One region of the Brevibacillus sp. LEMMJ03 genome, then DNA from elsewhere that is predicted to be linked to it. Evidence: predicted binding sites of a transcription regulator. Region 1 holds the regulator's gene; the other holds the start of a gene.
What was found. The regulator CtsR, encoded in region 1, represses protease genes until heat stress. The targets are predictions, from matches to a motif close to ATGGTCAATAAAGGTCAAACA.

Region 1 (5,692 bases):
TGCTCGATGTGCTCCTGCTCCAGCGAGTGGAAGACGATCACTTCGTCGATCCGGTTCAGGAATTCCGGACGGAAGCTTTTCTTCAACTCGTCCATCACTTTGTCTTTCATGTCCTGATACTTTTTCTCGGTATCGCCGGTGGTGAAGCCGAGCGTCGTGTTTTTCTTGATCATGTTGGCGCCCACGTTGGAGGTCATGATCACCACCGTGTTGCGGAAGTCCACCGTACGCCCCTTGGAGTCGGTCAGACGGCCGTCATCCAGGACCTGCAGCAGGATGTTGAAGACATCCGGGTGCGCTTTTTCGATTTCATCCAGCAGGATGACCGAGTACGGTCTGCGGCGAACTTTTTCCGTGAGCTGGCCGCCTTCGTCGTAGCCGATGTATCCCGGAGGCGCGCCGACGAGACGGGCGGTCGAATGCTTCTCCATGTACTCGGACATGTCGATGCGGATCATCGCGTCTTCGTCGCCGAACAGGGCTTCGGCCACAGCGCGGGCCAATTCCGTTTTCCCGACGCCGGTCGGGCCGAGGAAGATGAACGAACCGATCGGCCGTTTCGGGTCCTTCAGACCGGCACGGGCGCGGCGGATCGCACGGGAGATGGACTTGACCGCTTCGTCCTGGCCGATGACGCGGTCATGCAAAATCTCCTCCATCTTCAGCAGGCGCTCCGTCTCTTCTTCCTTCAATTTGACCACGGGGATGCCGGTCCAGTTGGCCACCACATGGGCGATGTCCTCCGGCGTCACTTCCATGTTCAGCTTGCCCTGACGCTCTTTCCAATCTTTTTTCGTCTTCTCCAGTTCTTCGCGCAGCTTCTGCTCTTGGTCGCGCAGCGCCGCCGCTTCTTCAAACTCCTGCGATTGGACAGCCGCGTCCTTTTCCTTGCGCACTTCTTCCAGGCGGCTTTCCAGCTCTTTCAGATTCGGCGGTACGGTAAAGGATTGCAAACGCACCTTGGAAGCCGCCTCGTCGATCAGGTCAATCGCCTTGTCCGGCAGGAAGCGGTCGGTGATGTAGCGGTCAGACAGCTTCACCGCCTGTTCGATTGCCTCGTCCGTGATTTTGACGCGGTGGTGCGCTTCGTAGCGGTCGCGCAATCCGTGCAGGATCTTGATCGCGTCCTCCACTGTCGGTTCATCCACCTGAATCGGTTGGAAACGGCGCTCCAGGGCCGCGTCCTTCTCGATGTATTTGCGGTATTCGTCCAGCGTGGTCGCGCCGACGCACTGCAGTTCACCGCGGGCCAGCGCCGGCTTGAGGATGTTGGAAGCGTCGATCGCGCCTTCCGCGCCGCCCGCCCCGATCAGGGTGTGCAGCTCGTCGATGAACAGGATGATGTTGCCCGCCTGGCGGATTTCATCCATGATCTTTTTCAACCGGTCTTCAAATTCGCCGCGGTACTTGGTTCCCGCCACTACGGTGCCCATGTCCAGCGTCATGACGCGCTTGTCGCGCAGCGTTTCGGGAATTTCGTTGTTGACAATCTTCTGCGCAAGCCCTTCGGCGATCGCGGTCTTCCCGACGCCGGGCTCCCCGATCAGCACCGGGTTGTTTTTGGTCCGGCGGCTGAGCACCTGGATCACGCGTTCAATTTCCTTCTGCCGGCCAATCACCGGGTCCAGGCCGCCTTCGCGGGCAATCGCCGTCAAGTCGCGGGCCAGGCTGTCCAGGGTCGGCGTGTTGGCCGCCGGATTGCCGCCGGACGGCTGATGGGCGTTCATCATTTCAGAGCTTCCCAGGAGCTGCAGCACTTGCTGGCGGGCTTTGTTCAGGCTGACGCCCAGGTTGTTCATGATCCGCGCGGCGATGCCCTCCCCTTCGCGGATCAGGCCGAGCAGGATGTGCTCCGTGCCGACGTAGGTGTGACCCAGCTTGCGCGCTTCGTCCATGGACAGTTCAATGACCTTTTTGGCACGGGGGGTGTAGTTGGGCGTGTAGTTGCCTCCGGTTTGTTCCGTGCCGCGGCCGATCAGCGACTCCACTTCGCTTTGGATCTTGTCGAGACCAAGCCCCAGCGATTGCAGCGCCTTGGCGGCAATGCCTTCGCCTTCCCTGATCAGTCCGAGGAGCACGTGCTCGGTGCCAATGTCCTTGTGACCCAAGCGGACGGCTTCCTCCAACGCCAGCGCCAACACCTTTTGAGCTCGTTCGGTAAAACGTCCAAACATCATATCGCGTACACCTCCAACCAGTATGTTCTCTCTATGGATAAAACTAATGCGTGATTCCGTCGATCATCAACCGATGTTCTCAGTGGGCGGAGAGGCGCTCCCGAATCAGGCGGGCCCGCCGTTCGTCCCGCTGTTCCGGCGTCAGCTTCTGCCCCGCGCGATGCTGCAGGAACCCGGGCTGAGTCGTCACCAGCAGCTCGTTCAACAACTGGTGCGAAACGTTTTTGATGAGGCCCAGATCGAGGCCCAGCCGAACGTCGGAGAGGCGCTGTGACGCTTCCTTCGATTCCATCGTCCGCGCGTACCGCAAAATGCCGTACGAACGGAAGATGCGGTCCTCCAGGTCGACGCGGGAGTGCTCCATCAGGTAGCGGCGGGCAACGCGCTCCTGTTCGATGATCTGCCGCGCGACGCTGTAAAGGTTGGACAAAATGTCCGCCTCCGACATCCCCAGCGTCACCTGGTTGGAAAGCTGGAACAGGTTGCCCAGCGCTTCGCTGCCTTCGCCGTAGATGCCCCGGACCACCAGTCCCACCTGATTGATCGCCTGCAGAATGCGGTTGATCTGCTGGGTCATCACCAGGGCCGGCAGATGCAGCATGACCGAGGCGCGGATGCCGGTGCCGACGTTGGTCGGACAGCTCGTCAGGTATCCCCGCTTCTCGTCAAACGCGTACGTCAGGTGCTTTTCAAACACGTCGTCGATTTTGGTGCCGATCTCCCATGCTTCATTCAACTGGAACCCGGGCAGCAGCACCTGAATGCGGATGTGGTCCTCCTCGTTCACCATGATGCTGACCGATTCATCCTCGCTGAGCAGGACGGCCCCTTTGCGGGATTCCTCGGCAAGGTGGGGACTGATCAGGTGTTTTTCCACCAGCACGCGTTTCTCCAGCGGGCTTAGCTGGTCCATCTGGATCAACTGGAGCGGCGAACGATTTTTCATCGCTTCGACCTTGCTCACCTCCGCCACTTTCTTCACCACCTCTTCCGCCTGGGAATCGGTGGCGAGCAGCGGGAACGGATGCTGCCGCAGGTTGCGAGCGATGCGCAGCCGCGTGCTGATGACGATGTCGGAATCGGGTCCCTCCCCTTTCATCCAGTTGCTCCACGGGTTTTGCATGAACTTCTGTTGGGACATATCCGCCTCACCTCCCCCTGCTTACGATTGCGCGATTTTTTGTTCCAGCGCCCGGATGCGGTCGCGGATTTCGGCCGCCTTTTCGAACTCTTCGCTGGCGACATAGCGCTGCAGCGCGCTTTTTAGCTGTTCCAGCTCTTTGCGCAGCTTGAGCTGACCGCCGGTTCGCTCCGGCACTTTCCCCATATGCTGGGTATTGCCGTGAATCCGGCGGAAGAGCGGATCCAGCCGGTCGCCCAAAAACGTGTAGCAATCGCTGCAGCCGAACCGGCCGCTTTTGCTGAACTGGGCGTACGTGAGCCCGCAGGTTTCGCAGCGCAGCGGCTTTTGTGCCGTTTCCTGCGATTTTTTGGTCATCGGATCAAAGTGCAACAGCCCCGAAAGGAGATTGTTGATGCTGAAGTTGTGAAAACCGGCAAAGACATCCCCTTTTTCCTGAGCGCAGTGCTCACAAATATGATATTCGGTTTTTTCACCGTTGACGATTTTGGTCAAATGCAGCGTCGCCGGTCGTTTCCCGCATTCTTCACAGTTCATCAGATCGTCCCTCCTAACCGGTTGCTTGACAGTCCGGGTTGGCTTGGTGAATGTTCTTACCGCAGCAAAATGGCAGCAATCATCTGTTTTAAAATGTTGGCCCGCAGGCGGTCGCGCACTTCAGCTTCCACCGTCAGCACATTGCGCGAGGTGGCGATTTTCATCAGGGCCGCTTCCCGGTTGTTGATCAATCCTTCCTCCAGCAAGCGGTCGACAATCGCATGACCAACTCCCTGGGAGATGCTCTCGCCGATCAGCTCCTCGGTCAACAGCTCCTGCAGCCGGGCCTTGCTGACGATCTGCACTTTGCGGATGCGGATGTAGCCGCCCCCGCCGCGCTTGCTTTCGACGATGTATCCTTTTTCGACCGTAAAGCGGGTGTTGATGACGTAGTTGATCTGAGACGGCACACACTGAAATAGGTCGGCAAGCTCGCTGCGCTGTATCTCGACAGAGCCGGTCGGACTCTCTTGAATGATGCGCTTGAGATGCTGCTCAATAATGTCCGAGATGTTCCGCAAGTCGTCGCCTCCTGTTCCACTGTGTTTGTTCTTGACTTTGACTATCTTTGACTTTGATTATAATGGCTTTACGCCGCGGATGCAAGAGGGGAATACACTTTCTAGTGTAGGCAAAAAGGCTTCGGTTGAAACCAAAACAAAAACCATCCCCGGCGGATGGTTTAGGGATGGTTGCTGTTGACTGTTGTTGGGGCCGGCAGGTGGTCCGGCAGCTGCGAGAATTCGGTGATGATCACATCGGCTCCGTCCAGTTCCCCCGGTTTGGCAAAGCCGAAGTCGCAGCCCACGGTAAACAGGCCGTTCGCTTTACCCGCCTCCACATCGGAGTGCCGGTCTCCCACCATGACGGCCTGTTTCACGTCGTGATCACGCAGCAGTTTGGCGACGAGATCCCGTTTGGAACGCGTGTGAAAGCGGCCCGCGGAGTACAGGTCGGTAAACAGCGGCGTCAGCCCGTAATGCTCGCAGATGGCTTCGATGTACCGTTCCTGCCCGTTGCTGGCGACAAACAGGGCCACGCCCCGGGCATGCAGCTTCGCAAGCACTTCGCGGACACCCGGGTAGAGATCCGTGACGTTCTGCCGCAGCAGGGCCAGCTCGTTTTCCAGCAGCAGCCGGTCGGCCGTTTTTTTGGTATCCTCGCTGATTCCCGGCAGCAATTTTGCCCAGACCTGCTCAATCGTCAGACCCAAGACGTTGACCAATTCCCGCTCGTCGGGGGCGGGCCCGTCCCACAGCCCCTGTTCGCGGAGCTGTTCAAACGTCCGCTGGAACGCAGGCGTCGACAGCTTCTCCGTCTGCAGCAGGGTTCCGTCCATGTCAAACAAAACAGCGTACGGTATACTCATGGCTCCCTCCTCGTCCTGTCCGGTTACTCTGTCTCTTTGTCTTCTCCAAACAGGGTTGTCATGTCGTTGTGAATGAAATCGGCGATGCGTTCTGCAGCATCCGGTTTGGCTATTTTTTGTGCCATTCTTTTCATGTATTCCACCTTCGTCGGATTGTGCAGCAATTCCTCGATAAAATAAATCAACTGCTCGGACACGTTGGCGTGAACGGCACAGCCGTTGTTGAGCAAAAAGTGGCTGTTGCGTTCCTCCTGGCCCGGCAGGGGGTTGTAAATAATCATCGGCACCTGTTTGCTCATCACTTCAGCCGTCGTCAGTCCCCCGGATTTGGTGACGATCAGATCGGCAATCTCCAGGTACTCGTGAAAGTTATTGATAAACCGCAGCGGCACCACCTCGTGTCGGTAGGTGCGTGCGGATACCTTGCGATACAGCTTGTCGTTGGTACCGGTGAGGATAAAGGTCTTC
Region 2 (5,692 bases), on a different contig from region 1:
TGAAAAAGGAAAGCCGCCCCCGGCCGGGAAGCGGCGCATTCGCGTTCGGCATCTTTGTCTATTCCTTGTATTTGCGGGAGTACGCTTTGCTCGTGACATAGAGCGTCAAGGCGATAAACCCGACAAACATGACGACACTGGCCACAATGACCGTCGTTTCCATCTGCGATTCCCCTCTCCCACTGCTTTCTGCCTTATTATACGGGAAAAGGACGAGCGGTTACAACGGATGAATCCGCCAGGCCGCTTACTTCTCCGTCTTGATGGACAGGTTGTAGGTCAGATGCTTGGCGTCGTAGGAGACGGTCGCCCCCAACTCCTTCGCCACGAACACCAGCGGCACGAGCACGGCGCCGGTCGTCACGCGCGGGGGATGCGGCACGTTGGTCTCCTTGCCGTTTTTGTACGCGAAGGTTTTGTTTTGGTACATGCGCAGCGCGTACTTGTTGTTTTTGGCGATCAGCACGGAATGGGTCATGCTGTCCCAGGCGGCCGTACCGTCGAGGGCAATGGCAAGCGTGCTGGCGTTGACGTAGGCCACACCGTTTTCCGTCACTACGTCCTGCGGGAAGACCAGTTCCTTTCCGTTCAGCACGACTTTGATTTTTTGCTGTTGGACCGGTGCCGCCTGGGCAGAGGCGGCGGCTGCCGCGACGCTTCCGGTCAACAGTGCTGCCATCAGCAGCATGGCTGGCATTTTGCGAAGCATGGTAACACCCCTTGATCAATGAAATAATTACCAATTTGAAAATATTTGACATTAATCGTTTTATTCCCTCTTTTTTCTCCCAAAAGTTCCCTATGAGCCTTCCTGCTCCAACATGCCACACTATGAAGAAACGGCACATATCCCGCGAACAAACGTTTTTGTGCACAACCTGTTAACAACTCTGTGGATAAGTCCAAGGAGGGAGCGGCTCTCGTGGCGAACGAGCGATTGTACCTCATCTACCAGGAAGCGAACGACGAGGAATGTCTGCTGACCATTCAGCCGTTCACGGACGAACAGGCATTGGCGGAGGCCATCAACAAGCTGCAGGCCCGGCAGGTGGAGGAATACACGATCATCAAGGGGCGGAAAATGAACGCGACGCTTCGCCTGGCTGTCGAGCTTGCCGAAGCGGAAGAGGCGGAGGAAGCCTGAGTCCGCCTCGGGACAACCCTCTTTCCGGCGATCGTTTCTCCTGCTATGTTGGAGAAGGGACCCCGTCTGTTGAAATTTTGGCGGAGGCGATCCCGTATTGTTGTACGGGAGGAGGGATGCGTGATGGATCAGGAACTGGCGCGAATCAACAGCGAAGCCGCCCGGTTGGCCGAGCAGTTTGTGAACGGACAGCCGCGGGCGTTTCACCGGCTGGTCCTGTTGTTTGCGCCGCGCGTGATGCGCATCGTCCGAAAGTTGGTCAGCGGCTATCACGACGGTGAGGACCTGTACAACGAAATTTGGCTGAAGGTCGCGCAGAATCTGCATAAATACGATCCCGCACTGCCCTTTCACTCCTGGCTGTACCGCATCGCTTCCAACACGTGCATCGACTTCCTGCGCAAAAAACGGGAGATCGTGCTGGAGGACGAACAGTTGTTGCTGCACGTACATAAACACCCCGCAGCGCCTGTCAAAAGCCCGGAGCGGTTCCTTGTGGAAAAGGAGACGCACACTGAGCTGACCGCGCTCATGGACACCCTGAACGAAACCGACCGGCTGATTCTGACCCTCCGTTTTGTCGAAGACATGAGCTATGAAGATATCGGCAGCATCGTGGGGATGAACAAAAACACCGTGGGCACCCGGCTGTTCCGGGCCCGCAAGCAGTTGAAAGAATTGCTGGAGAAACATCGGGAGGAAAGGAGAATGGCCGATGCCGCATATTGACGATCTGACACTGATGATGTACGGGGACAACGAGCTGTCCGCCGAAGAAGCGGCCCGCGTGGAAGACCACCTGGCCCACTGTTTTCACTGCCGGCAGTCGTGGGAGCAGATGGCCGGCGAGCAGCGTCTGCTGGCGGAGACATTTTTCGCCGCGGATACGTCTCTGCCGCCGCTGGAGCTGGACTCGCTGACGGCGGCACAGATTGAAGGCATTGCCATCCTGCACAGGCGCCATCGCCGCCGCCTGCTGTGGCGGGCGGTGCTTGGGACGAGCGCTCTTCTGGCTGTTGCGGCAGGTTACCTCATTTTTTGGCAGAGCGTGTGGTTTCACTGGGTTTCCTCGGCGTGGAACTCCTGGACATCCCGCTTCTTTTGGGGGTCGGCCCTGTGGCTGAAGGACAACGCCGGAGACCTGTTCGACGTCCCCGGCGCATACGTGGTGGCACTGCCGCTGCCGCTGCTGCTGCTGATCGGTCTGCTCCTGCTGGTGAACATACGCTTCCATCCCTTCCCTCCATCCCGGCTGCGGAATCGGGAGGTTGACTGATGGGACGGATCAGACAAATCGTATGCCTGCTGCTGTCTGTTTCCCTGCTCGTGCCGGCAAGCGCGGTCCATGCATTCAGTGCGGTGTCGAGCCAAAGTTACGTGCTGCCGGCTGACGCGGTTCACGACGGCGATCTGGCCGTCAACGCCAGCACGGTCACGATCGAAGGAACGGTGGACGGCGACCTGTACGTGTTTGCGGAAAACGTGCAGGTAAACGGACGCGTCACGGGAGATGTCCTCTCGTTCGCGGCCGCCACTCGGATCGGCGGCACCGTCGAGGGGGATGTGCGCGCCTTCACGCAAAACCTGTCGATCTCGGGCAGGGTGGAACGAAACGTCACCGCCGGTTCCAGCCATATCGTGCTGGAACAAAGCGGCCAGGTGGGCGGCAGCCTGCTGATGTTTACCCCCCATGCCGACCTGTACGGCAAAGTGGCCCGCGAAGCCAACGGCAAGGCGAACACGCTGCGCATTACGGGGGAAATCGGGGAAGGCATCTCGCTTCTCCACTGCGGCTCCCTGCGGATTGACGCGCCCGCCGTGATCGGCGGCGATCTGGTCTACTCCAGTCCGCAGCGGGCTGTGATCGGTTCCGGCGCCGTCCTCAAGGGCAGGGAGCTGTATTCCCCCCCGGCGGTGAATGCCGACCAAAACGTCTTTTCCTACTTTCCCATCCTGCTGGGCCTCTCATCCCTGCTCAGCACGCTGCTGCTCTGGCTGGCCGTGCGCTTTCTCTTCCCGGCCGGGCTGAGCTGCATCTATAGCCAATTGGACCGGCGCCCGGGACAGGCGCTCACCTGGGGAACCGGCTTCGTGCTCGGCCTGCCGCTCCTCTCGCTCGTGCTGCTGGTGACCGTCGTCGGGATTCCGGTGGCGGTGACGCTGCTGTTGGCATTCCTGCTCCTTACCTGGTCGGCAAAGGTGTTTGTCGGCTCCTGGATCGGCATCCGCCTGGCCGAGCGGTTCCGCTGGCGGCTCTCCCCTCTGCTTGCCGAGCTGCTGGGCGTGGTGGCGCTGCAGTGCCTGCTGATTATCCCGTTTGCCGGCTGGCTGTTCGCCCTGCCGGTCTGGATGGCATTCCTTGGGGCGCTGGCCGGCGCGGTCCGTCAGGCGAATAAAACATTTCTGACGCCATAAGGTTTAGGATAGGCGGGATTGGGAGAGAACTGAGAAGAGGGCTTGCAGTTACCTGTTTGACCTTTACTGACCTTTCGTGTATGATAATCTTACCAAGAGAGGAGGAAGGCTCAATGCATATGAACTTGATTCCAACCGTCATCGAACAGACAAATCGCGGTGAACGTGCATACGATATTTATTCGCGCCTGCTGAAGGACCGCATCATCTTTCTCGGAACGCCGATCAACGACACCGTCGCCAACATCGTCGTGGCGCAATTGCTGTTCCTGCAGGCGGAGGACCCGGACAAAGACATCCACTTGTACATCAACAGCCCGGGCGGTTCGATTACCGCCGGTATGGCGATTTACGATACCATGCAATTCATCAAACCGGACGTGTCCACCATTTGTGTCGGCATGGCCGCGTCCATGGGGGCCTTTTTGCTGGCGGCGGGCGCCAAGGGCAAACGCTTTGCCCTGCCAAACAGCGAAGTGATGATTCACCAGCCGCTCGGCGGCGCGCAAGGCCAGGCGAGCGACATCGAAATCGCCGCCAAACGCATCCTGAGAATGCGCGAACACCTGAACAAAATCCTCGCCGAGCGCACCGGTCAGCCGCTGGAGCGGATTCAGAAAGACACGGACCGCGACAACTTCCTCACCGCCCAGGAAGCGCTGGAGTACGGCCTGATCGACAAAGTGATCACACCGGAATCCTCTTCGAAAAAATAATAGGCTTCACGGGATATTCCCCTCGAAGCGCGGCACCCGGCCTGTACGCCGGGTGTTTTTTGTTTATGGCCTTTTCCTGCGAGATGCTGCCCTTGTTCTTCCTCCTACAGACGGCTTAGATAACGGCCGATCTGTTCGGCATCCTGGCTGATGTCGAGCCAGACTCCCCCGATGGAAAACGCAAAATACAGGCAAAACATGAGGGCGATCCCGTGCAGATCCTTGGGAGCCGGATCGTTTCGCAAGATCCTCCAGCACCATGCGGAATAGACCAGCAGTAATCCATACCGGTACAGATCGCTTTCCCTGCGGAGAATCGCCTCGATTTTCCGTTCCACCGCTTCCATCAGGCGTGCGTTCCCCGCCTCCTTCGGCCTGCCGGTTACTGTTTGATCGGGCGTCACAAACGAATAGTACTCGGTCGTTTCCCCTTGTCCCTCTTCCCGATACTCCACCTTATATTTGTAGGGCAAGAATACGGCGCTTTTTTGCATGTAGTCATCCTGATAGATACTGCTCTGCTCCTTCAGGACAATCCAGACCAACAGCGAACTGAACAGCACCAAAGCCGCCGCCCCTACCTGCCCATACGTTTTTGCGCTTACTGCCATGCCTAATGATTGATCGTAACGCCGCATCGTTTTCAGATCCTTTTCCCAATGGTTTTGATACTACTAACTATATGAAACATTTACTGAAAACGGAAGATGCGTATCCCCCCCTCCCCAGCTACGGAAAGCCAGACATAACTCGAGGGGAAAGGCCGTCATGCCCCTCCCCTCGTTTTTGCAATTACTTCTCCACCAACTGTCCGACCTCGACCGTCATGCTGTTGGCCGGGTTGCCTTCGGCGTGTACGCGGGCCGTCGCGGTTCGTTCATCCACACCGTCGATCCAGACCGGCTGCCCCTTGTATTGGACTTCGATTTTGTCCGAGGAGCGCAGGATTTCCTGTGCGCGCTTCACATCCATGCGTGAATCCCTCCCTTGGTGCTGTCAGCGGTTGTCGCGGGCCGTGCTGGCTCCGGTCATGGTATCGGTGGTCGTCTCCTCGATCAGTCCGTTCTGGTCGGTCACCTGTCCGCCGCCGAGCCCCTCGTTTATCATGCGGTCAATGTCCATGTCAAACTGGTCGCGTCCTTCGTATTGGGCGTCACGGTTGTTCTCCACACGTCTTCCTCCTTCAGCGCGGCTGTGTACCGGGTGATGGAAGCTCCCATTCGCATGCGGTTGCGGGTGGAAGCCTCTCCTGTTTCATCTGTTAGCATTTCCCCGTCCGGCGGGAAAACATGCAGCCGTCCCGACCGAAAAGACACGTTCCGGGAGGTTTTTATGCGGCTACGCCAAATCCCTCCGATTAATCAAGGACCCTCTCGGCAGTCTTTGCCAACACATCGATACGTTTTCTCACGTAATC

Region 2: the regulator CtsR is predicted to act here: its motif matches at 3,613-3,633, upstream of clpP (ATP-dependent Clp endopeptidase proteolytic subunit ClpP).

Annotation. Positions count from the first base shown of each region.
Region 1 covers NZ_VKJN01000020.1:57,150-62,841, forward strand. The annotation lists gene FOI68_RS19810 (ATP-dependent Clp protease ATP-binding subunit) at 1-2,177, opposite strand, end outside; gene mcsB (protein-arginine kinase McsB) at 2,257-3,318, opposite strand; gene mcsA (protein-arginine kinase activator protein McsA) at 3,340-3,855, opposite strand; gene FOI68_RS19825 (CtsR family transcriptional regulator) at 3,912-4,376, opposite strand; gene FOI68_RS19830 (HAD family hydrolase) at 4,538-5,224, opposite strand; gene FOI68_RS19835 (MGDG synthase family glycosyltransferase) at 5,248-5,692, opposite strand, start outside.
Region 2 covers NZ_VKJN01000026.1:681-6,372, reverse strand. The annotation lists gene FOI68_RS21240 (copper amine oxidase N-terminal domain-containing protein) at 248-709, opposite strand; gene FOI68_RS21235 (hypothetical protein) at 923-1,144, shown strand; gene FOI68_RS21230 (RNA polymerase sigma factor) at 1,268-1,873, shown strand; gene FOI68_RS21225 (zf-HC2 domain-containing protein) at 1,860-2,420, shown strand; gene FOI68_RS21220 (bactofilin family protein) at 2,420-3,559, shown strand; gene clpP (ATP-dependent Clp endopeptidase proteolytic subunit ClpP) at 3,679-4,275, shown strand; gene FOI68_RS21210 (hypothetical protein) at 4,380-4,913, opposite strand; gene FOI68_RS21205 (H-type small acid-soluble spore protein) at 5,068-5,247, opposite strand; gene FOI68_RS23640 (hypothetical protein) at 5,272-5,445, opposite strand; gene FOI68_RS21200 (AAA family ATPase) at 5,633-5,692, opposite strand, start outside.